DNA from 3 places in the Bradyrhizobium sp. USDA 3364 genome. Region 3 is predicted to be linked to each of the others. Evidence: predicted binding sites of a transcription regulator. Region 3 holds the regulator's gene; each other region holds the start of a gene.

Region 1 (10,326 bases), 3.4 Mb from region 3:
GCCGCATGCCGTGCTTGACCGGCACCGCCGGCGACCAGCCCAGCAGCCGGACCTGGCCGCCATGAGTGTGGCCGGACAGTTGCAACGCGACGCGCGACGGCACGCGGAGCGCGACGTCGGGCTCATGCGCGAGCAGGATCACTGGCGCGTCGTCGGTGACTTTTGCGAGCGTCGCGTTGAGATCGTCGACGCCGATGCGCCTGATCTCACGATAGCGCCGTGCCGGCAGATAGGCGAGCTGATCGCCGAGGCCTGCGAGCCAGAACGGGCGGTTATCCTTGGCGAGCCGCACCGCGTCGTTCTCGTAGACGGGAATGCCCGCGCGCTCCAGCGCGCGGCGGGCGACCGGCGTGCCCTGCCCCTGCCGCTGCACCGTCTTGTCTTCCCAGTAATCGTGATTGCCGAGCACCGCATGCACGCCGAGCGGCGCCTTCAGGTCCTTGAGCACCGCGGCCCATTCGGAGGCCGGGATGAAGCGCGTGACGTGACGCAGCCCGGCGACATAGTCGCCGAGCAGCACGATGATGTCGGCGTTCAGTGCGTTGGTACGCTCCACGATGTCAGCAATGCGATCGAGCGACATCCAGGGATCGCAGGCGTGGATGTCGGCAAGCGCGGCGATCCTGAGCGGAAAGTCGGCAGGCCATTGCCGCGGCGACAGGTCGTAACGCGTGAGCGTGAGCCGGACGACCGGCTCGCTCAGGCCGTAGGCCGCGGTCGAGGCGGAGGCGGCGGTCAATCCGCCGAAGCCGCGAAGAAGATGACGACGTGAAATCATGGACGTACGATCGGTGATGCCTGATCCATGATAGGCCCTTCGATTGGAGCGAAATTGGGCCGCGTTTGTGCAGACCGCCGGCAGAGACGTCGCAATGGTTAGTGAGCAAGGTTACCGGCACGCGCGACGCGCTGCATCAACACGTCTTTTCACGTCTTCGAGAGCGTGGGTTTAATCCTCGTCGCCATTGCCGCCGAACAGGCCGAACTGCGAGGGATCGCGGTTCGGCTCGGCGAGGCCGAGATGGCGGAAGGCATGCGAGGTCAGCAGCCGCCCGCGCGGAGTGCGCTGCAGATAGCCGCACTGAATCAGATAGGGCTCGATGATGTCCTCGATCGCATCGCGCGGCTCCGACAATGCGGCCGCCATGGTCTCGACGCCGACCGGTCCGCCGCCATAGTTCAAGGCGATGGTGGTGAGATAGCGCCGGTCCATCGCGTCGAGCCCGGCGCTGTCGACCTCGAGCGCGCTCAGCGCCCGGTCGGCAATGCCGCGATCGACGGAATCGGCATCCGCGGCCGATGCAAAATCGCGCACCCGGCGCAGCAGGCGGCCGGCGATCCGCGGCGTGCCGCGGGCGCGGCGCGCGATCTCGTTGGCACCATCGGGGCTCATGCCGATGTTGAGCACGCGGGCGCCACGGGTGACGATCTTCTCCAGCTCCTCCTCGGTGTAGAAATTGAGCCGCACCGGAATGCCGAAGCGATCGCGCAAGGGATTGGTGAGGAGCCCCGCACGCGTCGTCGCGCCGACCAGCGTGAACTTCGACAGCTCGATCTTCACCGAGCGCGCCGCGGGGCCTTCGCCGATGATCAAATCGAGCTGGAAATCCTCCATCGCGGGATAGAGCACCTCCTCGACCGCCGGGCTCAGGCGATGGATCTCGTCGATGAACAGCACGTCGCGCTCTTCCAGATTGGTGAGCAGCGCGGCGAGATCACCGGCCTTCGCAATCACGGGGCCGGAAGTGGCACGAAACCCGACGCCGAGCTCGCGCGCGACGATCTGCGCCAGCGTGGTCTTGCCGAGGCCCGGGGGCCCGACGAACAGCACGTGATCGAGCGCCTCGCCGCGCTTCTTCGCGGCCTCGATGAAGATCGAGAGGTTCTTGCGCGCCTGCGCCTGGCCGACGAATTCGGTCAGCGACTGCGGACGCAGCGCGGTGTCTCCGACATCGTCGGAGCGGCGTTCGGGCGTCACCATGCGGGAGGGCGGGTTCACTTCGACAATTCCTTAAGCCCCAGCCGGATCAGCTGCGCGGTCTCGGCCCTTTCACCGGCGCTGCGCGAGGCGGCGGCGATGGCGGCGGCGGCCTGCGGCTGGCCGTAGCCGAGATTGACCAGCGCGGAGATCGCATCCGTCACCGGGCGCGGCGCGCGGTTGTTGTCGATCGCGCCGGAGAGGTGCACCACCGCGGGATCGACATCGGCAAAGCCCGGCGCCTTGTCCTTCAATTCGCTGACGATGCGCTCGGCAACCTTCGGCCCGACCCCCGGCGTGCGCGCCACCGCGGCCTTGTCGCGCAGCGCGATCGCATTGGCGAGATCGGTCGGCGGCAGCGTACCGAGCACCGCAAGCGCGACCTTGGCGCCGACGCCCTGCACGGTCTGCAGCAGGCGAAACCACTCGCGCTCGTGATCCGAGCGGAAGCCGAACAGCTTGATCTGGTCCTCGCGGACATAGGTCTCGATCGAGAGCACGGCGGCTCCACCCGGCGACGGCAGCGCCTGCAATGTGCGGCTCGCGCAATGCACCTGATAGCCGACGCCGCCGACATCGAGGATTACATAATCCTCGCCGTAGGAATCGATCAGCCCCTTCAGCTTGCCGATCATCATGTGCTCCGGCGCTTGGCGCTCGCAGCGCGTTCAGTGAGGGACGCACAAGCGAAAGGGTTCCCTCCCCCCTTGCGGGGGAGGGTTAGGGAGAGGGGTAAGCCCCGGGCGCTGACTTCAGCGAAGTGACGAGGACCCAGCAACGAAGCGCGCGAGATAACTGGGCGCGGTGCGAGCGTTGTTCGCGCACTGCGTCGCACGGTCGCGCAAGCGGTACCCCTCTGCCCAACCCTCCCCCGCAAGGGGGGAGGGAGCCCGACCAGCGTGCCCTCCTCACTTGGGCCGATCATAGGTTTGCCACCCTGAGCCGCAGCGCGGTGCTCTGGCGGTGATGCGCGTGGGTGATCGCGACCGCGAGTGCGTCGGCGGCGTCGGCGGACGGCGGCTCGGCTTTCGGCAGCAGGATCTTCAGCATCACCTGTATCTGGTTCTTTTCGGCATGACCGGCGCCGACCACAGTCTTCTTGACCTGGTTCGGCGCGTATTCGGCGACCGAGATACCGAACATTGCGGGCGCCAGCATGGCGACGCCGCGTGCCTGGCCGAGCTTCAGCGTGGCGACGCCGTCCTTGTTGACGAAGGTCTGCTCGACCGCGGCCTCCGCCGGTCGGTAGTCGCCGAGCACGGCGGCCAGTCCCTCATGGATCGCCAGCAGCCGGCTCGCCAGCGGCAGATCGTCCGGTGGCTCGACCGAACCGCAGGCGATATAGACGAGACGGTTGCCTTCGGTCTCGATCACGCCCCAGCCGGTGCGGCGGAGACCCGGATCGATACCGATGATGCGGACGGGAGAGCGAATCGGCTGGGATGTCATCGGGTAGTGATACCGCCTGCGCCGGGAGAACGAAACACAAACGGAGGCGGCGTACCCGGGAAAGCTTTCGTGCCTCTGATCCGGGGCCTATCCCTTGAGATCGCATGCCGAACCATGGGTCCCGGCTCTGCAGCGCACCGCTAACGCGCTGCGCCGCGTCCGGGACAAGCGTCAGCCGCCCATTTTGGCGATCAACGCGTCGGACACCTCGAAATTGGCGAACACGTTCTGCACGTCGTCGTGCTCGTTGAGCAGGTCCATCAGCTTCAACAACTTTTCGCCGGTCTCGTCGTCGACCGAGACCGTGTTCTGCGGCTTCCACGTCAGTGCCGCCTTGCGCGGCTCGCCGAACTTCGCTTCCAGCGCTTTTGCGACCTCGCGGAAGGTGTCCTGGGAGGCATAGACCTCGTGGCCGCCCTCGCTCGACACCACGTCGTCGGCGCCGGCCTCGATCGCGGCGTCCAGCATCGCGTCATCGGAAGCGACCTTGGCGTCGTATTCGATGATGCCGGTACGGTCGAACATGAAGGCGACCGAGCCGGTTTCGCCGAGATTGCCGCCCGATTTGGTGAAGAAGGAGCGGATGTCGGAGGCGGCGCGGTTGCGGTTGTCGGTCAGCGCCTCGACGATGACGGCGACGCCGCCGGGGCCATAGCCCTCGTAGCGGATCTCGTCATAGTTCTCGCCCTCATTGCCCGCGGCCTTCTTGATGGCGCGGTCGATGTTGTCCTTGGGCATGTTCTCGGCGCGGGCCGCAACCACGGCGGCGCGCAGCCGCGGGTTCATCGCCGGGTCCGGGGTGCCGAGCTTGGCCGCAACGGTGATTTCGCGGGCCAGCTTGCCGAAAAGCTTCGACTTCTGGGCATCCTGCCGGCCCTTGCGGTGCATGATGTTCTTGAATTGGGAATGGCCGGCCATGCGACGTCTCTTCGGAGCTTAGGGTCTGAACAGGGTGGAAAACGCGGCCTTATAGGCCCCTCACGGTCAAAATCAAAGGTCGGCGGGGGAGCCCTCTGGCGGAAGAATACTACCGCATGCCGGAATATGAGGCACTTGTTAACCATGACTTCATGCCCCGATGCGAGGATCGCGCCATCTCGCCGCAACTTCCACAGCCCCCAAAGAGCCCCCATGGCGTTCGGTTTGTTTCGAAAGCAAGTGCCGGAGCCGGCCGCGCCGGCCGTCGCGCCGCAGGTTCCAGCCGCGGCCGCTGCGCCCGGCGTCTCGACTGAGACTGATTCGGCCAAGGAGATCCTGGAACTACTGGAACTCGAGCTCGGCGCGATGATCCGCCAGCTCGAGCGCGCCGCGAGCTCGGTCGCCGACGGCGCCGAAGCGACGGCCGGCAAGCTCGCGACCATCCGCGCCCGCACCGACGCGCTCACCGGTCGCAGCAGCGATGCGCAGAGCACCGCGACGACGTTCTCGGAAGCCGCCGGCCGTTTCACCCATTCCGCCGAGGGCATCGGCGCGCAGGTGCGCAGCGCGAGCCAGCTCGCCGACGACGCCGCGGCGGCGGCGCGCGAGGCCACCGCCAATGTCGATCGCCTGCGCGAATCCTCCGCCGCGATCGGCAATGTCGTCAACCTGATCGCGCAGATCGCGCGGCAGACCACGCTGCTCGCGCTCAACTCGACGATCGAGGCGGCGCGCGCCGGCGCCGCCGGCAAGGGCTTCGCGGTGGTCGCGACCGAGGTCAAGGCGCTCGCGGTGCAGACCCAGAGCGCGACCGAGGAGATCACCCGGAAGATCGAGGCGTTGCAGAAGGATGCCACCGGATCGGCGGACGCCGTGCACCGCATCTCGCAGGCGATCGAAAAGATCCGCCCGGTGTTCGAAAACGTCAACGGCGCGGTGGCCGAGCAGAACCAGATCACCGGCGAGATGGGCCAGAACGCGGCTTCCGCCTCCCACTTCATCGTCTCGGTCGGCACCAGCGCCGACGAGATCGACAGTGCGACGCGCGAAGCCGCGGCACATGGCGACAATGTCGCGAAGGCCGGCAAGGCCGTCACTGCGTTCGCCCAGAAGCTGAAAGCACGCTGCGCGGGGCTGCTGCGCCAGAACGAGCGCGGCGATCCGCGCAAGAACGAGCGCCTGCCCTGCAGCCTCAGGATCGAGATCACGACCGCGCGCGGCATCGTCATCGCGCCGGTCTACGAGATCGCGCTGGACGGCATCCTGATCGGCGGGCCCGATGCCGAGAAGCTCCCGGCCCATGAGACCCTGACCGCGACCTTGCAGGATGTCGGCGCCTGCCGGATCAGGATCGGCGACCGCTCCAAGGCGGGTGCACAGGCCCGCTTCGAGGCGGCGACCGCCGAGTTGCGCGAGAGGGTCGAAGACCGGATGTGGGCGATCCACGAGGAGAACGCCGAACTCGTCACCCGCGCGATGGAAGCAGGCCACGCGCTGAGCAAGATCTTCGAGAACGGACTGGCGAGCGGTGCCGTCACGCTCGAGGACATGTTCGACACCAATTATGTCGAGATACCCGGCAGCAATCCGGTGCAGTACCGCACCAAAATGCTGGATTGGGCGGATCGCGAACTGCCCGCCTTGCTGGAAGCGTTCCTCACCAAGGACCAGCGGCTGGCGTTCTGCGCCACCGTCGACCGCAACGGCTACCTGCCGGTCCACAACAAGATCTACTCGCATCCGCAGCGCCCGGGCGACGTGGCATACAACACCGCCAACTGCCGCAATCGCCGTATCTTCAACGATCCCGCAGGCCTCGCCGCCGCCCAGAACCAGCGCGCCTATCTCGTCCAGAGCTACGCGCGCGACATGGGTAACGGCACCACCGTGATGATGCGCGAGATCGACGTGCCGATCCGCGTCCGCGGCCGGCACTGGGGCGCCTTCCGCACCGCCTACAAACTCTGAGCAGTGCACGCTCAGGCAAGACCGCCTTCGCGAATCACGCTTTAGATCGGAATGGGGAATGCTGCGGCGGCGCGACGGGCCGCTGTCACGGAGGAAGTGCGAAATGTCGGCCGCGCAGCTTGCAGTTCTCGACACATCATCGAACCGGACGCTGGCCGAACGGCTGGTCGACCAGCTCGCCGACCGGATCGGCGGCCTCGGGGTCGAGCTTGCCGACATCGCCGGCAACGTCCAGGAGGTCGCGAGCCGCGTCGCCAACCAGTCGGAGCGGTTCCATCATTTGCAGGAGACCGCGCAGACGATGGTCGCCGCCAATCACGACATCGCCAATGCTTCCCAGGCGGTGCAAACGACTGCATCCGCCGCGGTCGGCCAGATCGCGGAATCGCGTCATGTGGTGGAGACGGCGGTCAGCCACATCGCCGAACTCGTCGCCGCCGTCGGCCGGATCGAGGCGCGGCTCGCGGCGGTCGGCTCCGCGCTGAGCCAGGTCGCCAAGGTTTCCGGTTCGATCGAGGCGATCGCCAAGCAGACCAACCTGCTCGCGCTCAACGCCACGATCGAGGCCGCGCGCGCCGGCACCGCCGGCCGCGGCTTTGCCGTGGTCGCAAGCGAGGTGAAGAACCTCGCCGAGGCGACCCGCCAGGCGACGCATCAGATTTCCGACACCGTGCGCGATCTCGACGGCCAGATCGGCAGCCTGATCGGCGAGAGCAGCGACGCCTCGCTGCGCGCCAAGAGCGCCGGCGAAGGCGCCCAGCAGATCTCGGGCATCATCACCCGCGTGCAGGAAGGCTTTTCATCCGTCGGCGCCGAGATCGGCAGCGTGGCGCGCGCCGCGACCTCCAATCTCGGTCATTGCGACAGCGTGATCGCGGAGCTGAACGAGCTCGCCAAGGGCGTCGATCTCTCCTCGCGCGACCTCAAGCACGCCGACGGACGCGTGGCAAAACTGCTCGAGCTCTCCGAGAGCCTGATCGTGACGATCGCCGACAGCGGCGTCGAGACCACGGATACGCCGTTGATCCGCGTCGTGATCGAGACCGCCAAACAGATCTCCGAGCTGTTCGAGACTGCGGTCGCGCGCGGCGAGATCACGCTTGCGCAATTGATGGACGAGAACTATCGCGAGATCGCGGGCACCAATCCGAAGCAGTATCTGACCGACTATGTCAGCTTCACCGACCGCGTGCTGCCCGCCATCCAGGATCCGATCCAGAAGACCGATCCGCGCATCGTGTTCTGCGTCGCCTGGGCGCGGAGCGGCTATCTGCCGACCCACAATCCGAACTACCGGCTGCCGCAGGGGCCGGACCCGGTCTGGAACAACGCCAATTGCCGCAACCGCCGGCTGTTCAACGACCGCGCCGTGAGCAAGGTCGCGGCCAACACAAAACCCTTCCTGCTGCAGACCTACCGCCGCGACATGGGCGGCGGCAATTTCGTGCTGATGAAGGACGTGTCATCGCCGATCGTCGTGAACGGCCGTCACTGGGGCGCGTTCCGGATGGGGTTCCGGCAGTCGTAGGTCCGTAGCCCGGATGGAGCGAAGCGCAATCCGGGAGCAGTCTTTCAATCGGCGAGAATCCCGGATTTCGCTGCGCTCCATCCGGCTACAGCGACCGCTCTAGGCCCAGAACCCCGGCACCGCGGGCTCGAGCCGCCCGCTGGCGCGCACCGGCGCGACCTTCACCGCGAGCCCGGTCGCATCGTCGGTCTCGACCGCGACGCCGCTGAGCGTCGCAACGCCGCCGGCCGGTTCGAAACGGCCGGAGGGAATGCCGGTGAGGAAGCGCTGCAGCGGCTCCTCCTTCTGCATGCCGATCACCGAATCATAATCGCCGGTCATGCCGGCATCGCTCATATAGGCGGTGCCGCCGGGCAGCACCTGGTGATCGGCGGTCGGCACATGGGTATGGGTCCCGACCACCAGGCTGACGCGGCCGTCGCAGAAGAAGCCGACACCCTGCTTCTCGGAGGTGGCCTCGGCGTGGAAATCGAGCACGATAGCGTCGCAGCCCTGGCGCAGCGGGCAGGCCTCGAGCTCGCGGTCGATCGCGCTGAACGGATCGTTCGAGGACGGCTCCATGAAGACGCGGCCGATCGCGTTCAAGACCAGCGCGCGCTTGCCGTTCTTGGTGTCGACCAGGGTGGCGCCGCGGCCCGGCGAATGGCGCGGGAAATTCAAGGGGCGGATCAGGCGCGGCGCACGCTCGATGAAGACCAGCGCCTCCTTCTGATTCCAGGCGTGGTTGCCGAGCGTGATCGCGTCGGCGCCGGCGTCGAGCAGCTCCTGATAGATCGCCTCGGTGATGCCGAAGCCGCCGGCGGAATTCTCGCCATTGACGACAACGAGATCGAGCGACCAGTCGCGGATCATGCCGGGAAGATGGTCTGCTATGGCGGTGCGGCCGGTCCTGCCGACGACGTCACCAACGAAGAGAATACGCAAGGCTAGGCACTCCGGAAATCGAACGTCTTGCGCTCCGTTAGCACATAATCGAGCGGGACGTCGTGCGACAGCGCCGGGATAGCCTTGGTTTCCTGTGCAGCAAAGGCAACCCCGACCCCGATCACGTGCTTGGCCTTGCGCAGATGCGCAAAGGTATAGTCGTAATAGCCGGCGCCATAGCCGATGCGGTGGCCGAGCTTGTCGAATGCCGCGAGCGGCACCAGCATCACGTCGGGATGCACCTCGGCCGCGGCCGGCGACGGCTCGGGAATGCCGAGCGGCCCGAGCATCAGCCGGTCCTGCGGCGACCAGCTGCGGAAGGTCAGCGACTGGCCGCGCGCATTGATGCAGGGCAACGCGAGCCGCGCGCCCTTGTCGGCAAGCTTCTTCATCAATGGCGCCGGATCGATCTCGCTGCGGATCGGGGCATAGCCCGAGATGATCATGCCTTGCGTGATCTCGAACGGCGCGCCGCGCTTGGCGAGCGCTTCGGCGGCAGTCGGCGCGCTGCTCGTCGCTCAGCGCGTCGCGCTTGGCGAGAGCAAGCGCCCGAAGCTCGGCCTTCGATGGAGCTGCGTGCATGATCCATCTTCCGCTGTCGTCGTCCGCGACAACGGACGATCCATCATTCAAGAGACGCTAGCTTTCGTAAGGCCAGGCCACGGCGCTCGACGCCTCGCATCGCGGGGCACAACACTGCACCAAAATCGAGCCGCCGCAGCGCGACGACAAGGCAATAGCAAAAAACCAGTGCGAAGCCGCAGAGGCCGTTGGAGCGCTCGATCCCGGAGTTCCCTACGAAAGTAGGTGGGCACCATGTGTCCGGGTCCACGGACCCGGCCAGGGACAGTTCCCTAAAGGATCGATAAGGCCCCGGGGATATATGGCTCCTGACGCACGACGCAGCTTCGCGGGGGCTAATCTAGCGATCGTTGCCCGACTTCGCTAGCGGTAAGGACGACGCGGTCCAAGCTGGCGTGACCTTCTTCACCCTCCCCTGGAGGGGGTCGAGACGAGCGAAGCTCGCTCTTGGGTCGGTGCGCATGAAGCGCAGCGGAATGCGCACCGGGGTGGGGTGATCTCTCAACACGGGCGCTGCTCGAGGGGGGAGACCGTCACCCCACCTCGCCGCTCATTTCATTCGCGTCAATCCTCCCCCTCCAGGGGAGGATAAGATGGCCCGATGCCGAAGGATACGATCACCCGATCGCGATGCCGCCGCCGATGGTGCGGTTGAGCACCTGCGTGGTGCGCTCAATCCGCTCGGCGGCGGCGTTGAGCGCGTTGGAGACGGCGGTCTGGGTCGCGCGGGCGCGGTCGGCGGCGGCCGTACGGGCATTGCGCAGCTGCTCGAGCTCTTCCTCGAGGCTGCGGATGCGCGCACTGGCATCGACCAGTTCGTCGCAGGCGGTGAGCGCCGCCATCACCGTGAGCCTGGCATCGCCGATCTCGCCGAACTTGCCGCGCAGGGATTCGACGCGTTGCTCGAGGTTTTCCGCAAGCTTCAACAGCCGCACCTCCTGGCCCTCTTCGCAGGCCATCCGGTACTGCCGGCCATTGA
Region 2 (10,326 bases), 5.1 Mb from region 3:
CGACGAGGCCGAGACGGCATTTCGCCGTGCAATCGCGCTCGATGGCGGCCTGACGCGGGCGCGATTCAACCTCGCGGTCGCCCTGGCCGGGCAGCACCGGCTGGTCGAAGCAGAGCAGGCCTATCGCGAGGTGATCGCGCGCGATCCGGCTTATCGCGGCGTCTGGCTCAATCTCGGCAATGCGCTAACCGACCAGAAGAGGCACGAAGCGGCCGTCACGGCCTATCGGCGCGGGCTTGCCACGGATCCCGATAATCCCGGGCTTCACAGCGGCCTTGGTGCGGCGCTGTACCGGCAGGGCTTGCTGGAAGACGCGACCCGGCATTATCGCCGCGCGATCGCACTCGATCCCGACAGCATCGCGCCGCAGCGCCTGCTCGCCATGGTGCTGCACGAACTGGGCGAGCGCGAGGAGGCCGTCCGGATCTATCGACAGGTCTCCGCCCGCAATCCGTCGGATCACGTCATCCTCAACAATCTCGGCGCCGCCCTGTTCGAGCTCGGACAGGTCGACGACGCCATCGCCTGCGCCGAGCTCGCGCTGGCGCTGAAGCCGGACTACGCCGCCGCGCACACCAATCTCGGGATCATCTTCGAGGCGCAGAATCTGGTCGAGGCGGCGGTCGCGGCGCATCGGCGCGCCATCGAGCTCGATCCTCTCTATGCCAAGGGCCACGCTAATCTTGCGGTCGCGCTGCGCAATGCCGGTGAGATCGATGCGGCGCTGGTGGCCTCGCGACGGGCCATCGCGCTCGATCCCGATCAGGCGCTCGCGCATTACAACCACGCGCATTTCCTCCTGATGAACGGCGAGTTCGAGGAGGGATTTGAGAAATATCAGTGGCGCCGCAAGACCAAGCTGCTGAGCGACGGCGATCCCGTGTTCGACGAGCCGGAATGGCAGGGTGAGCCGCTGGCGGGACGCACGCTGCTGCTGTTCGCCGAATACGGGCTCGGCGACGCCATCCATTTCGTCCGCTATGTGCCGATGCTGGGGGGCAGAGGCGGCCGGATCATGCTGCAGGTGCAGCCGGCGCTGGTCTCACTGCTGCGGTCGATGCTGCCCGACGTCGCCGTGTTCGCCCGCGGCGAGCCGCTGCCGCCGTTCGACCTGCAACTGCCGCTGCTGAGCCTGCCGCGGATCTTCCGCACTACCGTCGGGACCATTCCCGCGGCGACATCCTATCTGCAACCGGATGCGATCAAGCTCGCGCGCTGGCGCGAGGCGCTCAGTGGCGTGTCCGCGCTCAAGGTCGGCGTGGTCTGGGCCGGCAATCCCAGGCACAAGGGCGACCGCCAGCGTTCGCTGCCGGCGGATGCCGTGCTGCCGCGGCTGGTCACACAGGGCGTGCAGCTCTACAGCCTGCAGAAGGAACCGCGGCCGGACGATGCGCCGGTGCTGCGGAATCTCGGCGCCGATATCGTCGACCTCGCGCCGACGCTCGGTGATTTCGCCGACACCGCGGCGGCGGTCTGCGCGCTCGATCTTGTCATCGCCGTCGACACCTCGGTGGCGCATCTCGCCGGCGCACTCGGCCGCCCGGTCTGGATGCTGTGTCCCTATGCGCTCGACTGGCGCTGGCTGCGCGACCGCGCCGACACGCCCTGGTATCCGACCATGCGGCTGTTCCGCCAGGACAAGCCGCAGGCCTGGGACCGCGTGCTGGCGCGGATCTCCGACGAGCTTGCCCGCGTCGCCGCCGGTGAGCGGGAGTTGCTGCTGCCGCCGACGGCTCGTTGACCGGCCGTCACACTGCGCTCATCCCCTGCGCGCCGCCGAGCAGCTTCACGTTGAGCCGGCCGCCGTCGAACAGCATCTCGTTCAGTGCTGCGTCGATGTCGTCAGGCTTGACATCCTGTCCACCGTCGCGGGCGATGCTGGCTTGCGCGATGCGGCGCATCAGCTCCTTGATGAAGGCGGCGCTGACGCCTTCGGTGCGCTGCACCGCCGCATCGACGACGGGCGGCTCGAGCGGCAGGCCTCTGCCGTAGAGCCGGATCAGCTTGCCGCGTCCGGTCTCGTCGGGCAGCGGCACCTCGATCGCCTGGTCGATGCGGCCGGGCCGGCCGGCCAGCGCGCTCTCGAGCTCTTCGGGGCGGTTGGTGGTCAGCAGGAACAGGATGTCGCAATCCTCCTTCAGGCCGTCCATCTCGTTCAGCAGCTTGTTGAGCAGCGATTCCTCGCAGGGGCCGCCCATGTCCTCGCGGTCGCGCGCGATCAGATCGACATCCTCGATCACGACCATGGTCGGCTGCAGCAGCCGCGCAAGGCTCATATAGGCGCCGAGCAGCCCAACCTGCTCGGCGGTGATGATCAGCGTGGTGTGGCCGGGCAGGTTGGTCGCGAGATAGCGAATGGTGTGGGTCTTGCCGGTGCCGGGCGGGCCGTACAGCAGGATACCCTTGCGGGTCGACTGGCCGAGCTTGCGCAGCAGATCGCGGCTTTCGACGAAACCGAGCACGTTGCGGTCGAGCAGCCGCAGCGTCCGGTCCGGCAGGATCACGTCATCGCGCGCAACCGTCGGCAGCCGATGCACGGTCACGCCGCGTGCGCGGCCGCGATAGTCCGGGGCATTTTCCAGCGACAGGATCTTGCCGCGATAGGATCGCGCCGTATGCACCGCAGCTTCCAGTTCGGCAAAGGTCTGCTGCACCAGGGCGTTTCCGGCGGCGCCCGCGGGCACCGCGAGCTCGATCCGCAAGCTCGGCTCGCTCTGATAATCGCGATGGTAGCTGAGCAGCACCGCGTAGCGCAGCTCTGCGGTCTGGCACAGCCACAAGCCGTTGGTGAGGCATTTCACCGGCTCGGCCTCCCCGACGTCGACGTCGTGATACTGCGGCGGCGCGATCGCCGGCGCGTTGCGGCTGTTTTCCATCAGCGCGGCGAAAGCGAGCGTCTCGTAGCGGTGTTCCTCATGAAGGCCGAAGAAATGGATCGGCGCATCGAACAGCCTGTCGATCGCGATCTGAACATCGGCACGCATGTGACCGGGAAACTGCCGCGACCGGGTCAGGATCTGGTTGCGCGGCACTCCGGCAAAATGCCAATCGAGTGCTATAAAGGCGTATCTGAACTCCTCGCCCGGCAGTTTTTCCGAACTGGCCCTGGCCGCGAGCAGGCAGTTGCTGCACAGGCAGACCGTCTTGCGGAAGAGAAAGACGTCCGTCACGGGTTCCAGTGAGCCGCAGAGGTGGCATGGCCGCGCCGCGTCGGCAGCCTCCGTCGTGATCGTTAACGGATGGCCATTGCTGCGGATCAATTGCTGGGCGGACTCCAGCAGGGCCTGGGCCACTGGCGCTGGATAGGGACCGCATGCGATTCCGTTGTGGGCCTCGATCCGTGCGGTAGCGGCAACCGCCTCTTTCCGGGATTTGCCAAATACCGTGCGCAGCAGGTTGCGGATGAACTCTATCGGTGTCTCGCTGTCGTCGTGAATGAAGAGCTTGAGCGGGCCGTTCTCGGCAAAGACGTCGTGCATGATCACCTCGAAACGCAATTGGAAACAACAAAGAACAAAATAAGAACATCACAAGGGTTCCTGCCCGTCAAGCGAAAGATTCCGCCACCTCATCCCTGGCGTGTGGCGCGCCGGTCGGCCGGCTCAGCCTGGAACGCGCGGCATGTGTAAACGCGGCTCAACGCCTGTGACGATTGTGTTGCGGCAAATGCCAAGAGATGGCCGTCACAGCGGCAAACTTCCGACACACCATCGGGGCGAAAAGGAGTATCCGACATGGCGCGAGCGCGAGAGCAGATTCCTCCCAAGGGTTTGCGGTCGCGCAGTTATTTTATGAGGCCCTCGTGTCGCACAAACTTCGCCTTGCGCTGCTTCTCGTCTTCACTTTGTTCGTCTCTCCCGCGCTTGCGCAGCCGGCCGCCAAGCCGGCGCCGCCGCAACCCGCTACCGGCGACGCGCTGACGCCCGAGCAGGCGAAACGTGCGCTCGACACGCTGCAGGACGACAAGAAGCGCGGCGAGATCATCAACACCCTGCGCGCCATCGCCAATGCCTCGCCGCAGCCGGCGCCCGCGCCCGAGCAACCGCATTCGCCGATCCCGCTCACCGCGGACAGCCTCGGCGCGCAGTTGCTGCTGATGGTGTCGGAGCAGGTCGGCGAGGTGTCGCGCGAGGTTGCCGGCGTCGCGCGCACGCTGACGCATTTCCCGGCGTTCTATTACTGGTTCGTGCGTACCGCCAACGATCCGGACGCCTATGGCCTCCTGATCGACATCGCCTGGAAGCTGGCGCTGGTGTTCGGCTGCGCGCTGGCCGCCGAATGGGTGGTGTTCCGCCTGATCAAGCGGCCGGTTGCGTTCCTGGAGCAGCGGCTGCCGCAGGCCGAGCGGATGCCGGTGCCGGTGCTGGCCAGCGCCGATCCGCCGTCGTCGGTTGCCGACGTCACGCCGACACCCGAGTTGCAGCGGCGCCGGCTCAGCCTGGCGCGGGCCTGGCAGTCGCTGATCCGGCTACCCTTCGTGCTCGGCCGCCTGCTGCTCGAATTGCTGCCGGTGCTCGTGTTCGCGGGCCTCGCCACCGCGCTGCTCGGCACCGAGATCGGCGACCAGTCGACCACGCGGCTCGTGATCCTCGCGGTCGTCAATGCCTATGTGTTCTCGCGCGTCTTGATCTGCGCGGTGCGCGCGCTGGCGGGGCCATTCGGCCTGTTCCGCGTCCGGGCCGAGACCGCGGCCTATATCGAGATCTGGGCGCGCCGCATCGTTGCGGTCGGCGTCTCCGGCATCGCCTTTGCCAATGTCGCGCTGCTGCTCGGGCTGCATCGCGCCGGCTACGCCGCGCTGATCCGGTTGGTGATGCTGGTCGTGCACCTCTTCATCGTCGTGATCATCCTGCAGTGCCGCCGCCAGGTCGCCGAATTCATCCGCGCGCCGGCCGATCGCATCGGCCTTGCGGCGCGGATGCGCAACCGTCTCGCGGCGCTCTGGCATGTGCTGGCGATCGCGCTCGACCTCGCGCTGTGGGCGGTGTGGGCGCTCAACATCCGCAACGGCTATTCGCTGCTGCTGCAATATTTCGTTGGCACCATCGCGGTGCTGTTGGTCACCCGCCTGGTCACCATGGTGGTGCTCAGCCTGATCGATCGCGGCTTCCGCATCAGCCCGGAGTTGATCCAGCGCTTCCCGGGGCTGGAGACCCGCGCCAACCGCTATCTGCCGCTGCTGCGCAAGGTGGTCACGACGGTGATCGCCTTCATTGGCTTCGTCGCGCTGCTCGAGGTCTGGGGCGTCGACGCCATCGTCTGGTTCTATGGCGGTCAGATCGGCTCGCGCCTGATCTCGGCGCTGGTGACGATCGGCATCGCCGCGCTCGCTGCCGCAGTGATCTGGGAGGTCGCCAATGCGCTGATGGACCGGCAGATAGACTCGCTGTCGCGCGAGGGGCATTACGCCCGCGCCGCGCGCCTGCGCACCTTCCAGCCGATGCTGCGTACCGCGCTGTTCTGCATGATCGTCGCGGTGGTCGGGCTCACTGCGCTGAGCGAGATCGGCGTCAATGTCGCGCCGCTGCTCGCCGGCGCCGGCATCGTCGGCATCGCGATCGGCTTCGGTTCGCAGAAGCTGGTGCAGGACCTCATCACCGGGTTGTTCCTCCTGATCGAGAACACCGTGCAGGTCGGCGACACCGTCACGGTGTCGGGCCTCTCGGGCGTGGTCGAGAACGTCTCGATCCGCACCATGCGGCTGCGCGCCGGCGACGGCTCGGTGCACGTCGTGCCGTTCAGCGCGGTGACCACGATCACCAATTCCAGCCGCGGCGCCGGTAATGCCGCGGTCAGCGTCAACGTGTCCTACAAGGAGGACACCGACCGCGCCGGCGAGGTGCTGAAGGACATCGTCGCCCAGATGCGCCAGGAGACGGCGTATCGCGCGCTGATCCGCGGCGATCTCGAATTGTGGGGCGTCGACAAGGTCGACGGCTCGGTCGTGACCATCGTCGGCCAGATCCGCTGCACAGACAGCGGCCGCTGGTCGGTGCAGCGCGAGTTCAACCGCCGCATGAAGCGGCGCTTCCAGGAGGAAGGCATCGAGATCGCCTCGATGGGCCAGACCATCCTGATGCAGCTCCCGCCCCCCTCCGAGCCTGATGGCAGCGCGATGCCGCGCCGCGCGGCAGGCTAATCTGGCACGCTATCGGCGCGTCTCACGGTCGCGATACGTCTCGCGACCGTGAGACGGCCGCACCGCTTCTGAAGCCTGCGCTCGGCCACGGCCGGCCGGAATCCCGCCGTTCCCACCCATTCCTTGCGATTTCCTTGCTGGCACAGCGCTTGCTGAACGCATCAGCGAATGCGCGGCAAGACGCATTGCATGACTGAACCGCAAAGCCAGAAGGAAGGAAACGCACATGGAGCTTGGCTACTTCACCATGCCCTCGCACCCGCCGGAGTGCGGATTGAAGGAGGGTCACGACTGGGACCTGCAGACGCTGCGCTGGCTCGACGAGCTCGGCTATCAGGAAGCCTGGATCGGCGAGCATCACACCGCGCCCTGGGAGCCGCATCCGTCGCCCGATCTGCTGATCGCGCAGGCGCTGCTGCAGACCACGAACATCCGCATCGGGCCCGGCGGCTTCCTGCTGCCGTATCATCACCCCGCCGAGCTCGCCAACCGTGTCGCGATGCTCGATCACCTCTCGAATGGGCGGCTCAACTTCGGCGTCGCCGCCTCGGGCCTGCCGAGCGACTGGGCCATGTTCAACGTCGACGGCATGTCCGGCCAGAACCGCGACATGACCCGCGAGGCGCTCGAGATCATCCTGAAGCTCTGGACCGAGCCCGCGCCGTTCACGCACAAGGGCAAGTACTGGACGGTGAGCAAGCCGGACACGATGTTCGACTTCCTCAAGCCGCACATCAAGCCGCTGCAGGGGCCGCATCCGCCGATCGGCGTCGCGGGGCTGTCGAAGAACTCGGACACGCTGAAACTCGCCGGCGAGCGCGGCTTCATCCCGATGAGCCTCAACCTCAACCCGGCCTATGTCGGCAGTCACTGGGAGTCGGTCGAGGCCGGTGCCGCCAAGACCGGCCGCAAGCCGAGCCGCAAGGACTGGCGGCTGGTGCGCGAGGTGTTCGTGGCGGACACCGATGAAGAGGCCTGGAAGCTGTCGACCGGCGACATGATGGGCAGGATGATGGGTGAGTACTTCCTGCCGCTGCTCGGCCATTTCGGCTTCAAGGACTATCTGAAGCACGCGCCCGACGTGCCCGACAGCGACGTCACCGTCGAATATTGCGCGCGCCGGAATTGGATCGTGGGCTCGCCCGCGACCGTCACGGAGACGATCGAGAAGATCTACCAGGAGGTCGGCGGCTTCGGCGTGCTGCTGGTGTTCGGCTTCGACTACAAGCACAAGCCGGAAGCCTGGCGGCACTCGCTCGACCTGCTCAAGAACGAGGTGATGCCGCGGCTCAAGCATCTCGGCGCCGAGTTCGAGAAGGCTGCATGACAGCTGCGCAGGGTGCGGGGCTTGCCTCGTACCCTGCGTCACATATGTTGGGCTGAGTGTATTCTACGAGGTATGCGGCATGAGGGTCGACGCGCAGAGTTTCAAGCAGGCGATGCGGCATTGCGCTGGCGCGGTGGCGCTGGTGACCGTCGGCCGCGAGCCCGGCAAGCGCACCGGCCTGACCGTGACCTCGGCCTGCTCGCTCTCGGACAACCCGCCTTCGGTGCTGGTTTGTGTCAACCGTAACGCAAGCGCGCATGCCCGCATCCTTGAGGAACGCCATTTCGTCATCAACTTCCTGAACGAGGAGCACGCGCTGCTGGCGCTGACCTTCTCCGGCCAGAAGGGCGTCAACGGCGACGACCGTTTTTCGTTTGGGCGCTGGACCACGGGCGCCACCGGCGCTCCGGTGCTGGAGGATGCCGTCGCGGCGTTCGACTGCGTGCTGAGCCAGGAGCTCGAGACCAAGACCCATTCGATCTTCATCGGCGAGGTCCAGCACGTCCGCGCCGTGACCACGGTCGATCCGCTGATCTATCTGCGCAGCAGCTTCCAGAGCGTGCGCAACATCCACGATCCGATCACGCTCGGCGACGTCGACGCGCGCCGCGTCAGCTGGAACGAGTTTTCGTAAAGCCGCGACGCGCTCGGCCAAGAGCCTGACGCTATTTGAGCCACACCAGCAGCGGGACGGGCGCGCGGCCCTTGCAGGACAGCGTGCCCTCGTAATTGTGCGTCTTGCGGGCGCTGTAGGTGCAGGGCGCGCCGTCCAGCACCAGCTCGGCCGTCACCTGCGAATCCGCCGTGAGTTGCAGCCGGATCTCCCCGGCGCGCTCCTCCGGCCCGTCCTGCGTGCAGATGCCCACATGCTTCATCTTCAGCGGTCCGGAGAATTGCCTGGGCGCGTCCGGTCCGCTTTCGGTGAGATGCCCGGTCAGCTCCCATTCGCCGAGCACGCCGGCCTGGCCGAGGATCTCCATCGCGCCAAGCGGCGGCACGTGGCAAAGCCAAAGCGCAACGGCGCAGAACAGGGCCGCCGTACCGTTGCGCCAAGGTGTCTGCGGCATCAGAGCTTGCTTCCGGTTGTCTGCCGCAATTCGATCAGCTCCGGCCGCGACAGATCGGCATCCGCGGTGAGCCGGGCGATCTGGGTGGCGCATTCCCGCGTCTTGGCCTGATCGCCGGACGCTTTCGCGCTCTTGATCATCCCGACATAGGCGGCCAGCCGGTTGGGCTCCTTCTTGAGCACGGCCTCATAGGTGGCGAGCGCCTCCTGGGCCCTGCCGCGATCAAGCAGCATCGCCGCGTAGAGCTCGCGCGCCGGCGCGAGCGGTCCCGGCGTGACGGGATGCTTCTCGGTCTTGTCTTCCGCCTCCGCAGCGGCATTCATCGCGCTGAGCGCCTCGTCGTATTTGCCTTCGGCGTACAGCACCCAGGCGCTGGCGATCTGCTGCTGGATGTCGACGATGTTGGACCAGTAGGCATCCTTGGCGTCTTTGAGCTTGTCGCGCAACTCGACGAGCTTGGCGATGTCGGCCTTGGCGGCAACAGGATCACCGGAGCGCGCGGCGCCGACCGAGCGCGCGAAATAGGTGATGGCATCCGCATAGGCGTATTTGGTCGGGCGCACCTGCAGCGCTGCCGCGCCCTTCCAGTCGCCGCGTTCGAACACATAACGGGCCTGGCTCGCCGCCACCGCGTAGGGACCGGCGAACCGATCCTGCTTGAACTCCAGCTTGGCGAGCTCATCGATCACCGCGCGCGCCTCCTTGTCCTGGCCCAATTGCAGATAGGCATAGACCAGATAGTCCATCGCGTGCGCCTGGTCCTGATCCTCGCCGTCTTCCTTGGCGATGCGCGCGGATTCCTTGTTCGAGGCGATCGACTCCTTCCAGTAGCCGACGCGCGTGAAGATGTGCGACGGCATGTGCTGGGCATGCGGCGCGTGCTCGGCGATCTTGGCATAGCGCATCGCGGCGGGGAGGCCTTTCTCCGCAAGCGCCGGATAGTCGTAGAGATGGATCAGGTAATGGGCGATACCGGGGTGCTCGGGCTGGCGCTTGAAGATAGGTTCGAGCAGCGCCGCGCCTTTCAGCTGGTTGGCATAGGTCTTGTCGGCCGGCGACGCCGCGACGTTGAGCGTGATCGCATAGGCGATCTGCGCCTCGTCATCGTCGGGATAGCGCGTCGCGACCTGTTCTTCGGCCGCGAGGAATCGCTGCACGCGGGTGCGGTGATCGACCTTGTCGTAGTCGACATACATCACGGCGATCGCATCGACGTAGTCCCGCTCGCGCTGGGTCTGTGCACCCAGCGCCTGGCCCTTCTTCGCGGCTTCGAGGCCGAGCGGAAGGTTCTCCGGCGGTGGCGGCCCGTGCGGATTGTAGAGATAGCTGAGCGCGATGCCCCAATAGGCGATGGCGCATTGCGGGTCGGCCTCGAGGACTTCCTCGAAGGTCCGTCGCGATGCGCTGTACCAGAACGAATGCTGGTACAGCATGGCGCGATCGAACAGCTCCTGCGCTTCCGGCTTGCAGGACGTCGCGAAATGAACTTTGCCCAATCGTTGTTCGGTTGAATCCGAGGCAGCAGGTTGCGAAATGGTCGCGGCAATGAGGCCAACGACCACAGCGAGGGGAAACCGAGTCATGGGACCCGCTCCGTGGCGTTGAAATGAAAGCCGTACGGTATCACCTTTGCCGCAAGGGCGGAACAGGCGGCGCGGTTCTGGCCTAGCTGTCGAGCTCGATCCCTAACGCCTTGATCTTCCGGTACAACGTCGCGCGGCTGAGCCCGAGCGCCCTGGCGGCGTCCGTCACTCTTTCGTCATTGGCGCGCAACGCTTCGACGATCGCGGCGC
Region 3 (10,326 bases):
TATGGTCGCGTGACTGCTGCACAAATCGGGGACATTGCCGCCTGCCCGCAATTCTCGTACACCGTTTCATGCAATGACCTCGCAACTCTCCCCCAATTCCGTCGACGCGCTGCTGTTCGATATCGGCCGCGTCGTGCTCGACATCGACTTCGGGAAGGTGATGGCGCACTGGGCGCGGCATGCCGGCTGCGCGCCGGCCGAGCTCGCCACGCGCTTTGTCGTCGACGACAGCTACAGGCATCACGAGATCGGCCGGATCGACGATGCGGCGTTCTTCGAAAACCTGCGCCGGACGCTCGGCATCGACATCACCGATGCCGAGTTCCTCGAAGGCTGGAACGCGATCTTCGCCGGCGAGATGCCCGGCATCGCCCCGCTGCTTGCGGCGGCAGCCAAACGAATGCCGCTCTACGCCTTCTCCAACACCAATCCGGCCCACGTCGCGCATTTCTCGGTCATCCATGCCGAGCTGCTCAGCCATTTCCGGACCGTCTTCCTGTCCTCGAGCATCGGCTTCCGGAAACCGGACGCCGAGGCCTACGATCATGTGGTAAAAGCCATCGGCGTGCCGGCGTCGCGGATCCTGTTCTTCGACGATCTGGCGGCCAATATCGAAGGCGCGCGGGCGCGCGGCCTTCATGCCATCCACGTGACATCGACGGATGACGTGGCGAGGGCTCTCACTGCACTTGGGATTTGAACACTGCGAATGAAGGAGCTCCGAGCGTGGCCTTGATGCCGGTTGCCGATGCCCTGTCCGCCGTCCTCGCCGGTGCCGCGCCGCTGCCGGAGGAGATGGTCGCGCTTGATGCCGCCTACCACCGCACCCTGGCGCGGGACCTCGCCGCGCTGCGCACCCAGCCGCCGCAGCCGATGTCGGCGATGGACGGCTACGCGGTGCGTGCCGCCGATGCGGCTGACCTAAAGGCCCGGCTCAGGGTGATCGGCGAGGTCGCCGCCGGCCGGCCGTTCGAACGGACGGTCGGCGCCGGCGAAGCGGTGCGGATCTTCACCGGTGGCGTGATCCCCGATGGCGCCGACGCCGTCATCATCCAGGAAGACACCCGGACTGACGGCGACCACATCGCAATCACCGAGACGGCAACCGCCGGACGGCACATCCGCCCCGCCGGAGTCGACTTCCGTGAGGGCGACGTGCTGCTCGCCGCCGGCAGCCGCCTCTCCGACCGCGCGCTGTCGCTGGCGGCCGCCATGAACTATCCGGAGCTTGCGGTGCACCGCCGTCCGAAGGTCGCGGTGCTGGCGACCGGCGACGAGCTGGTGATGCCGGGATCAAGGCCCGGTCCCGGCCAGATCGTCTATTCCAACGGCTATGCGCTGCGGGCGCTGGCCCGCGCCGAAGGGGCCGAGACCGTCGATCTCGGGGTTGCCGCCGACACCGTGGACGCGACCACCGCCGGCATCCGCCGGGCCCGCGAGACCGGCGCCGACATCCTGATCACGACCGGCGGCGCCTCGGTAGGCGACCACGACCTGGTCAAGCAGTCGCTGGAGGCCGAGGGCGTCGAGATGGCGTTCTGGCGGATCGCGATGCGTCCGGGCAAACCGATGATGCACGGCCGGCTCGGCGCCATGCGGGTGATCGGCCTGCCCGGCAATCCGGTGTCCTCCTATGTGTGCGCCTTCCTGTTTCTGGCGCCGTTGATTCGGGCACTGAGCGGTCGAAAAACGATTCATCACGCACGCGCGGCCGCGCTGCTCGGCCGCGACCTCGCCGCCAACGACCAGCGCGAGGACTATCTGCGGGCGCGTCTCGAGGCGCGCGAGGACGGCACGTTGATCGCCACGCCCGTGATGCAGCAGGACTCATCGCTGCTCGGGAATCTCGCTGCGGCACGGGCACTTCTCGTGCGTCCGCCGTTTGCGCCGGCCGCGGTCAAAGGATCTGAATGCGAGATCCTGACACTGCCTGAATGAGGCTCTCGCGGGCGCGCCGATTGCGCATCGCCGAACACGTTCACCGGAAATTAAGTGGTTGCGGAACACATATCGAACATATAGTGTCCGTTCATGATTTGTTTCGAGTACTGGTGTCTACAAACGGGAGGCCGCCAGGGAGCGCTTGCAACAAGCACAATGCTCCTGAGGTCAGGCCCGGCCTGCAGGCCCCACTGAAGAGTCTCGGAATCGAACGACGCTATCAACCGGGGGAATACTCGAGATGCTCACGCGCAAACAGTACGAACTTCTGCGTTTCATCAATGAACGTCTGAAAGAGGCCGGCGTACCGCCCTCCTTCGACGAGATGAAGGATGCGCTCGACCTGCGCTCGAAGTCCGGTATCCACCGCCTGATCACTGCGCTGGAGGAGCGCGGTTTCATCCGCCGCCTGCCCAACCGCGCCCGCGCCATCGAGGTCATCAAGCTGCCCGAGCTCTCGGCCGGCGGCGGTAACGGCCGCCGCGGCTTCACGCCGAGCGTCATCGAAGGCACCCTCGGCAAGCGCCCCTCGACGCCGCCGATCGCCGAGGACGACGGCAACCGTCCGGTCGCGGTCCCCGTGATGGGCCGGATCGCCGCCGGTACGCCGATCGAGGCGCTGCAGACCCGCAGCCACACCATCAGCGTGCCGCCCGACATGCTCGGCGCTGGCGAGCACTACGCGCTGGAGGTGCGCGGCGACTCGATGGTCGATGCCGGCATCCTCGACGGCGACATGGCGCTGATCCAGCGCAACGACGTCGCCAACACCGGCGACATCGTGGTGGCGCTGATCGACGAGGAGGAAGCCACCCTGAAGCGCTTCCGCCGCCGCGGTGCATCGATCGCGCTCGAGCCGGCCAACACCGCCTATGAGGTGCGCATCCTGCCGCCGAACCGGGTCCGCATCCAGGGCAAGCTGATCGGCCTTTATCGCAAATACTGAATAGCAAATACTTGCGGCGGCGAGGAACGAGCGAGAGGTCGGATCGTTCCTTTGGAGGATAGCGCAGCAAGCGGCCTGCCCGGTGCGGTCCGATACCTCTCGCGCAGCGTCGCGTGTTTGTGATCGGAGCTGTCTCGGACCAGTCGTACAATCGCCCAGAAACGAGCAGACACTCGTTCGCTATCGTCCACTCTGGTAGAGGCCAATGCCTCAAGGAGAGGCACGGGTCGCTACCTCCAATGAGGAGCCATCCGATGTGTGACTATAGTCTGCACGCCGTGGCATCGCGCCCCGCCATTGTTGGAGAGACGCTGATCACGACGACCTTCCGCGGAACGTCGACCCGCGGCTTTGCTTCGGAGAACGATCCTACTGTCGCGGTCTGCATGCTGCCGGGCACCGAGCTCGCTTTCGCCGAGAACGTTCGCTACGACAGCCGCTGGATCTGGACCAAGACGATGAACTTCCGCGTCGGCGTGTTCAACGAAGTCGAGCCCGACGTTCCTGATCGCCATCACGACGCGGTGGAATTCCCCGACGGCAGCCATGTGCTGGTGACCCAGCTCGTCGAGGGACAGCGCGTCAGCGTGCTGCAATTGCCGGCCCTGCACCCGCCGGTCGAGCAGAAGCCGAAGGTCGTGGAGCGGCGGCCCTCCGCATTCGCGTCGCTGTTTTTGGGTTGAACGCATCGTCGCCGTGGAATGAGCCATTCGGCGGCGAGTGACCTAAGCGATTTCGAGCGACCCCGGACATCCGGTTCCGGGGCGCAGAAGGAGATTTGCGTCGGCGGGCGCCTTGGCGCATCATCGTGCACGGAGGACGTGCGCGGTGGTCGATAAGGTCACATGGCAAAAGGCTGGACGCGTCACGGAACCGGGCCGCTACATGTTCCGGTTCGGCTGGCTGACGGTCACGGCTGACGACCTGAAGGTCTGGGAGCAGTTTCCCGAGGCGGCCTTCACCCTCGTCAAGAAGTCCGACGGCGGCCCAGACTCCGACGAATACCATCTCGGCCTGTTCGAGCTGCCCACGGGCCCCTCACCCGACAACGCCTAATCCTCGCCCTGCAGATCGCTCTCGGCCGGCGTCGCATCGACGGCCGGTCGCGGCGCGGTGGCGGGCACGCGCAACGTGGTCTCGGCCTCGCCGTCGCCGGGAACCGCCGGCGACCACGGCCGGTCGATCCCGCCGGGCTTCACCGCATCGATGGTGTAGCCGTCCCTGCTCCGCCGCAGCACCAGCGCCCCGTGGCGCCGCAGCCGCTCGGCATCGATCACCGAGGCCGCGCAGCCCCGCGGCGCCGGCCGCGCCGTTATGATCAAGCCTGCGCGCTCGCAATCGTCGGCCAGCGCCTCCGGCCGTGTCGCCAGCGCGATGAAGCCGCCGCCGGACCCTTGCGTCACGCAGCCGCTCGGATCGCAGGAGACGCCTTCGCTCAGCGACGCATCGGTGGCGGTCCGCGCATCGGCGTCGGCCGCCAGCCACTCCTTGACCAGGAAAGCATCCTTGGCGCTGTGCATCAGGTGCAGCCGCCCGTCGCCGCCGCGCACCGCGACGTTCCGGCCGTCGGCGGAGATCAGCACGTCCGGCAGCGGCACCCGCACTGCCCAGACCGAGGCCACCGCCAGCAGCATCGCCCCCGACCAGCGTAGCGGCGTGCGCAACAGGCCGAGCAGGATGATGCCGGTGCTCGCCGCGATCAGCGGCCCGACACCGAACGCCGCCATCCGCCCGACTGCGCCCGGCAACGCGGCGACCCATTGCGTCACCAGGATCATCCAGTCGATGCCGAACCCCATGATCGCCCAGAACACGCCGTCGAATCCGAACGGCATGGCGACGAGCCCGAGCAGGCCGGCGGGCATCACGACCGCCGACACCACCGGCATCGCCGCGAGGTTCGCGAGCAGCCCGTAGGGCGTCACGCGGTGGAAATGGAACGCGGCGTAGGGCGTCGTCGCCAGCCCCGCCACCAGCGAGGCCAGCATCAGCATCGTGAGCTCACGCCCGCCCCACAGCGCAACGCGCGCAGTCGCCGAATGGTCGGGCGACGCCAGCAGGTTCGGCAGTCCGATCTGCACCAGCGCCACCAGCCCGAGCGTCGCGGCGAACGACATTTGAAAGCTGGGGTGGACCAGCGCCTCCGGCGCGATCGCGAGCACGATCAGCGCCGCCACCGCCAGCGTGCGGAAGGTGATCGCGCGGCGGTCGACGATCACGGCGATCAGCACCACCGCCGTCATGAAGAAGGATCGCTGCGTCGCGACCTCGGCTCCCGACAGCAGCAGATAGAACGCCGCAGCGATGAGCGCGGCCGCTGCCGCCCATTTCTTGATCGGATGTCCCGCCGTCAGCGTAGGAAACAGCGCAAGCAGCGCGCGGATCGTGAAGAACACGACGCCGGCGACAACAGCCATGTGGTAGCCGGAGATCGACAGCACATGGCCGAGCCCCGAGATGAACATCGCATCGTTGACCGGCGTCGTGATCGCATCGCGCCGGCCGGTGAGCAGTGCGGTTGCGATTGCGCGCTGATCGCCGTCGAGCGCGGTGCGGATGCGTGCATCGATCGCATCGCGCAGGCCCTGCATGAAAGCGGCATAGCGCAGCGCAAAGCCGCCGGCCGCGGGTGGCTCCTTCGTCCTGACCGCGCCCATCACGAAGCCGGAGGCGCCGATGCCCTGGAAATAGAGGTCACGGCCGAAATCATAGGAGCCCGGACGCTGCGGCCCGAGCGGCGGCATCAGCCGTGCCTTCAATTCGACGAAGCTACCGACCTCGGGCGCGGTACCCTTCTTCACCGAGAGCCTGACCCGCTCCAACTTGGTGTTGTCGCGCGGACTCTCGATCGAGACCACGCGCAGCACGAAGCGATCGGTCTTCTCCCTGATGTCCCGCGTCTCGACGAAGCCCGTCAGCGCCACCGAGAACATCGGCCGCGCCAGCACGCCATGGGCGATCCGCGCCGTCTTCCAGGTCGCCGTCGCAAAGCCCGCCGCGACCGCAGCCAGCATCACGATGACGGGAAATACCCCGTGCCGGCGCAACAGCAGCGCGAGCAGGCAGAGCACGATCGCGACGGCAGCCGCGACCGACAGCACCGGCTCGTGCTCAGCCGCGAAATAGAACGCGATGCCGGTGCCGAACGCGACCGGCACCCACGGCAGCAGCCGGCCAGCGCCTGCCTCCGCGCGCGCCCATTGCCGCAGCGTCTCGACGAACGGCTGCCAGATGCTGACCCGCACCGGGGCATAGCCACCGGCTGGCGCAGCCGCGCGGGGCGGCCACGTCCCCGCATAGCCCCGTTTGCCGCCCGGCGTCGTGCCCTGCTCCGCCATCTCTCGCCTTGCGATCGCTGTCGGGGCGCAAAGCTACCGGACGTAGCCATCCGTGGGATAGCGGAACAGATGCAGAATGCGGCGGAAACTGCGCCTTCGCCGCCATCCGCGTTGATTGCGCCGAAAGTCGCATAATGCGGCGATCCGTTGGGGATTAGACTGTCGCTGTACGTCTGTTCCCCGACGTCGGATGACAGACACAATTTGTCGGCTCGCGGCAGGAAAATCCGCTGGAGCTCTTCTCAGGTGGCTTTGAACATCCCTGAGACCAGGTGTTGCGCACGCAACTCGCAGTCACGCCGGTAGCGTCGCGCATCAAGCGCCTTTCGCGAGCGAATTGATCGCTGAAACGCGAGGAGATTCTTTGAATTGATAGGAGCAGCAAATGGCAATGCAAATTCCGCATGATTTTCGCCGCGTGATTATCGCTGCGTCGGTCGGAAACATCATCGAATGGTATGATTTCTATATCTTTGGCAGCCTGGCCGCAGTTCTGTCGGTCAAGTTTTTCGAGCAATCCCACCCGGTCGCCGCTCTGTTGAGCACGATCGCGCTGTTCACGGCAGGCTTCCTGATCCGTCCTTTGGGAGCCTTCCTGTTTGGATGGATGGGCGATCGGGTTGGTCGCAAATACACCTTTCTCATCACGCTGACCGGAATGGGATTAGGCACGGGGGCCATCGGATTGATTCCAACGTACCAATCGATCGGCCTCTCCGCCGCGTTCGTTCTGTTCGGCCTGCGCATGATCCAGGGCCTGTGCCTGGGCGGCGAATATGGCGGCGCCATCACCTATGTTGCCGAGCATGTGCCGGACGATCGGCGTGGCTACTACACCGGTTGGCTGCAGACATCGCCGACGCTGGGCATCGTGGTGTCGCTCGCCGTGATCGTCCTGACTCGGACATGGTTCGGCAACAAGGCGTTCGATGAATGGGCCTGGCGAGTTCCGTTCCTGCTGTCGTTCCTGCTGGTGGCCATCGCCATTTACATCCGCCTCCAGCTCCAGGAGACGCCAATCTTCCAGGAGATCAAGGCGCGCGGTCAGATGACCAGGAATCCCTGGAAGGAAGCGTTCTTGAGCTCGAACCTGAAATACATCCTGATCGCGATCGTCGTCCTGATCGGACAAGGCGTGGTCTGGTACAGCGGGCAATTCTGGGCGCTGTACTTCCTGCAGCAGGTCTCCAAGGTCGATCCTGTCACCTCGGCCTACATCGTGGGAGCGGCATTGCTGATTGCGACACCGAGCCTGATCTTCTTTGGCTGGCTGTCGGACCAGATCGGCCGCAAGCCGGTGATCCTTGGCGGCATGCTGCTCGCCGCGATCACCTACTATCCGCTGTATCTGTGGCTCGGAACGGTCACCCAGCCCGGGAGCATCAATTATCCGGCCGCGATCTTCATCGTCTTCATCCTGGTTTGCTACGTCGGGATGGTCTACGGGCCGGTCGGTGCGTTCCTGGCGGAATTCTTTCCCGGCAGGATCAGATACACATCAGTCTCGGTGCCCTATCACATCGGCAACGGCTGGGGCGGTGGCCTGGTGCCGTTTGTCACGTCGGCGGCATTCGCGGCAACCGGCAGTGTCGGGTATGCGTTGATTTACCCGATTGCTGTGCCAGCGGCCTGCTTCGTGCTCGCCGTGTTCCTGATGCCGGAGACGCGCAAGATCAGCATCTGGCAACCGATCGAGCCGAGAACGGCATCGTCAGGCTAACAAATTGCTGCAGGGCCGTCAGGTCCCGCGGCAACGCATGAAGTCATCCGTCGGCAAACATACGGTGCTGCGGGCGCCATCCCATTGCGCGCCGCGGGATCGCGGTGTGCGCGAAACAGCATCCCCGGCTCCGGCCGCCATGCAATAGCGGCCCGGATATGATTGCCCGGCGCGGATCCTTCAGCCGGCTCGGTGGTGCCAGCGGTCGTGCCACCACGTGGTGAAGTCACGATCCGTCGTCAGCTCCCAGCCAGCAAGCAGGATCACCAGTATGCCCGACACGACACTGTTTGCCGTCGTCGAGACGTGCTCGTAGCCGATCGTCCAAGGGACCAGCACGAGAGCCAGGCCGATCAGCATCTCTCCCCATTCCTCCAGATAGGATGGAATGACGAATGCCTCGACGGAAAACAGGATAACGCCCAGCCCTAGCGCGATAGTCAGCCAGACGGCCGCTCCGGAGAATCCAAGGATCAGCGGCGACACGACCAGCCACACACCCACCAACAGACTGGCAACGTCCTGCCAGTGTTGAATGCGCATAATGCTCACCTCCCTCTGTTCCTCGATATGGTGAGCCGCTGCGGGAAAGGGATACCTCCGGCCTGCGATGTGTTGCCGCTGGCAAGGCGCCCAGACGCCATCCCGGCGGGCCCTCATCCGTCGCGCGCCAGCGCGGCGCCGCCTAGATCAATGGCGTCTGCGACGAGACGTGATGACAGACGATCTTCCAGTCGCCGTCCTCGCGCGCGATCACCCAGGTGATCTTGACTATGAGCGAAGGCGCATCGCCGTCGAGGAAGAAGGATACGATAGCCGCCATGTTGACGAGACCGTCGTTGATGCGCTCCGTCCGGACTTCGCTGAACTGAGCGCGCGGCGCGGGCCAACGCGGCAGGCCATCGAAGTAGGCTTTGACGCCGTCGCGGCCGCGATACAGCGTCGGGTTGGAGCCGAAGAAGAACGCGCTCTTCGAATAGAGCGCGGCGAGCGCGTTCGCGTCGAGCTTGCCGAAACCCGCTGACCATCTTGCGATGATGGCGGAGGCGATATCGTGGGCTTCGTCAGGCATCGATCGCCTCCGTCTGTTGTCCGCGCCTGACGACGCTAGCCCTTGCCACCGACTTCCTTGGCGAAGGTGTCGCGCAGGCCGATGGTGCGATTGAAGACCAGCTTCTCCGGCGTCGAATCCGCATCGCGCACGAAATAGCCCTGACGCTCGAACTGCATCGCGTCGGGCGAATTGCTCTCGGCGATCGCCGGCTCGACCCGCGCGTCCGTCAGCACTTCCAGCGACTGCGGGTTGAGGTCGGCGGCGAAATCGGCCGCGTTCGGGCTCGGATTGGCGAACAGCTGATTGTAGATGCGGATCTCCGCCGGCTTCGACTGCGCCGCCGGCAACCAGTGCATCGTCGCCTTCACCTTGCGGCCATCGGGCGCGTTGCCGCCCTTGGTCAGGGGATCGTAGGTCGCGCGGAGCTCTGTGATCTCGCCGGCGTCGTTCTTGATCACGCCGGTGCACTTGATGAAGTAGGCATAGCGCAGCCGCACCTCGTTGCCGGGCGAAAGACGGAAGAACTTCTTCGGCGGGTTCTCCATGAAGTCGTCCCGCTCGATATAGAGCTCGCGGCCGAACGCGATCTTGCGGGTGCCGGCTTCCGGATTGTCGGGATGGTTGATCGCTTCGATCTCCTCGACCTGCCCTTCCGGATAATTCTCGATCACCACCTTGAGCGGGCGCAGCACCGCCATGCGGCGCAGCGCCGTGCGGTTCAGCTCCTCGCGAATGCAGAATTCGAGCATGCCGACATCGACCACGCTGTTGGCCTTGGCGACGCCGATGCGCTTGATGAATTCGCGCACCGCGGCCGGCGGCACGCCGCGCCGCTTCAGCCCGGCGACGGTCGGCATCCGCGGATCGTCCCAGCCCGAGACATGCCCGTCACGGACGAGCTGGGTCAGCACGCGCTTGGACAGCAGCGTGTAGGTCAGGTTCAGCCGCGCCATTTCGTACTGGCGCGGCTTCGACGGCACCGGCAGCTTGTCGAGCAGCCATTCATAGAGCGGACGGTGATCCTCGAACTCCAGCGTGCAGATCGAATGGGTGATGCCCTCGATCGCGTCCGACTGGCCGTGCGCGTAGTCGTAGCTCGGATAGATCGACCACTTGTCGCCCGTGCGCGGATGGTGGGCGTGCAGGATGCGGTACAGCACGGGATCGCGCAGGTTGATGTTGCCGGCTGCCATGTCGATCTTGGCGCGCAGCACGCGGGCGCCGTTGGAGAACTCCCCGGCCTTCATGCGGCGGAACAGGTCGAGGTTCTCCTCGACCGAACGGTCGCGGAACGGCGAATTCTTGCCGGGCTCGGTCAGGGTGCCGC

What was found. Region 3 encodes LexA, which represses DNA repair genes until DNA is damaged. Its sites were predicted from a motif close to TGTTCNNNNTGTGTTCNG; they were not measured.
Region 1: ruvC (crossover junction endodeoxyribonuclease RuvC) is a predicted target of LexA. The motif match lies at 3,453-3,470, and genes of this name have one in related genera.
Region 2: ACVILL_RS09645 (ATP-dependent Clp protease adaptor ClpS) is a predicted target of LexA. The motif match lies at 3,510-3,527, and genes of this name have one in related genera.

The regions. Positions count from the first base shown of each region.
Region 1 is NZ_JBSRYG010000002.1:3,796,399-3,806,724, reverse strand. Features, by position in the region: gene ACVILL_RS17920 (metallophosphoesterase) at 1-778, opposite strand, end outside; gene ruvB (Holliday junction branch migration DNA helicase RuvB) at 950-1,999, opposite strand; gene ruvA (Holliday junction branch migration protein RuvA) at 1,996-2,613, opposite strand; gene ruvC (crossover junction endodeoxyribonuclease RuvC) at 2,900-3,427, opposite strand; gene ACVILL_RS17900 (YebC/PmpR family DNA-binding transcriptional regulator) at 3,599-4,345, opposite strand; gene ACVILL_RS17895 (methyl-accepting chemotaxis protein) at 4,559-6,313, shown strand; gene ACVILL_RS17890 (methyl-accepting chemotaxis protein) at 6,417-7,841, shown strand; gene ACVILL_RS17885 (TIGR00282 family metallophosphoesterase) at 7,941-8,765, opposite strand; partial or broken gene ACVILL_RS17880 (5-formyltetrahydrofolate cyclo-ligase) at 8,768-9,347, opposite strand; RNA gene ssrS (6S RNA) at 9,517-9,677, opposite strand; gene ACVILL_RS17870 (cell division protein ZapA) at 9,965-10,326, opposite strand, start outside.
Region 2 is NZ_JBSRYG010000002.1:2,074,105-2,084,430, reverse strand. Features, by position in the region: gene ACVILL_RS09650 (tetratricopeptide repeat protein) at 1-1,741, shown strand, start outside; gene ACVILL_RS09645 (ATP-dependent Clp protease adaptor ClpS) at 1,749-3,479, opposite strand; gene ACVILL_RS09640 (mechanosensitive ion channel domain-containing protein) at 3,803-6,139, shown strand; gene ACVILL_RS09635 (LLM class flavin-dependent oxidoreductase) at 6,366-7,466, shown strand; gene ACVILL_RS09630 (flavin reductase family protein) at 7,546-8,100, shown strand; gene ACVILL_RS09625 (hypothetical protein) at 8,132-8,533, opposite strand; gene ACVILL_RS09620 (hypothetical protein) at 8,533-10,029, opposite strand; gene ACVILL_RS09615 (sigma-54-dependent Fis family transcriptional regulator) at 10,199-10,326, opposite strand, start outside.
Region 3 is NZ_JBSRYG010000002.1:7,149,562-7,159,887, forward strand. Features, by position in the region: gene ACVILL_RS33540 (HAD family hydrolase) at 74-700, shown strand; gene ACVILL_RS33545 (molybdopterin molybdotransferase MoeA) at 727-1,938, shown strand; gene lexA (transcriptional repressor LexA) at 2,183-2,887, shown strand; gene ACVILL_RS33555 (hypothetical protein) at 3,142-3,570, shown strand; gene ACVILL_RS33560 (hypothetical protein) at 3,716-3,943, shown strand; gene ACVILL_RS33565 (ComEC/Rec2 family competence protein) at 3,940-6,225, opposite strand; gene ACVILL_RS33570 (MFS transporter) at 6,611-7,945, shown strand; gene ACVILL_RS33575 (SPW repeat domain-containing protein) at 8,126-8,488, opposite strand; gene ACVILL_RS33580 (YybH family protein) at 8,631-9,017, opposite strand; gene ACVILL_RS33585 (glutamine--tRNA ligase/YqeY domain fusion protein) at 9,053-10,326, opposite strand, start outside.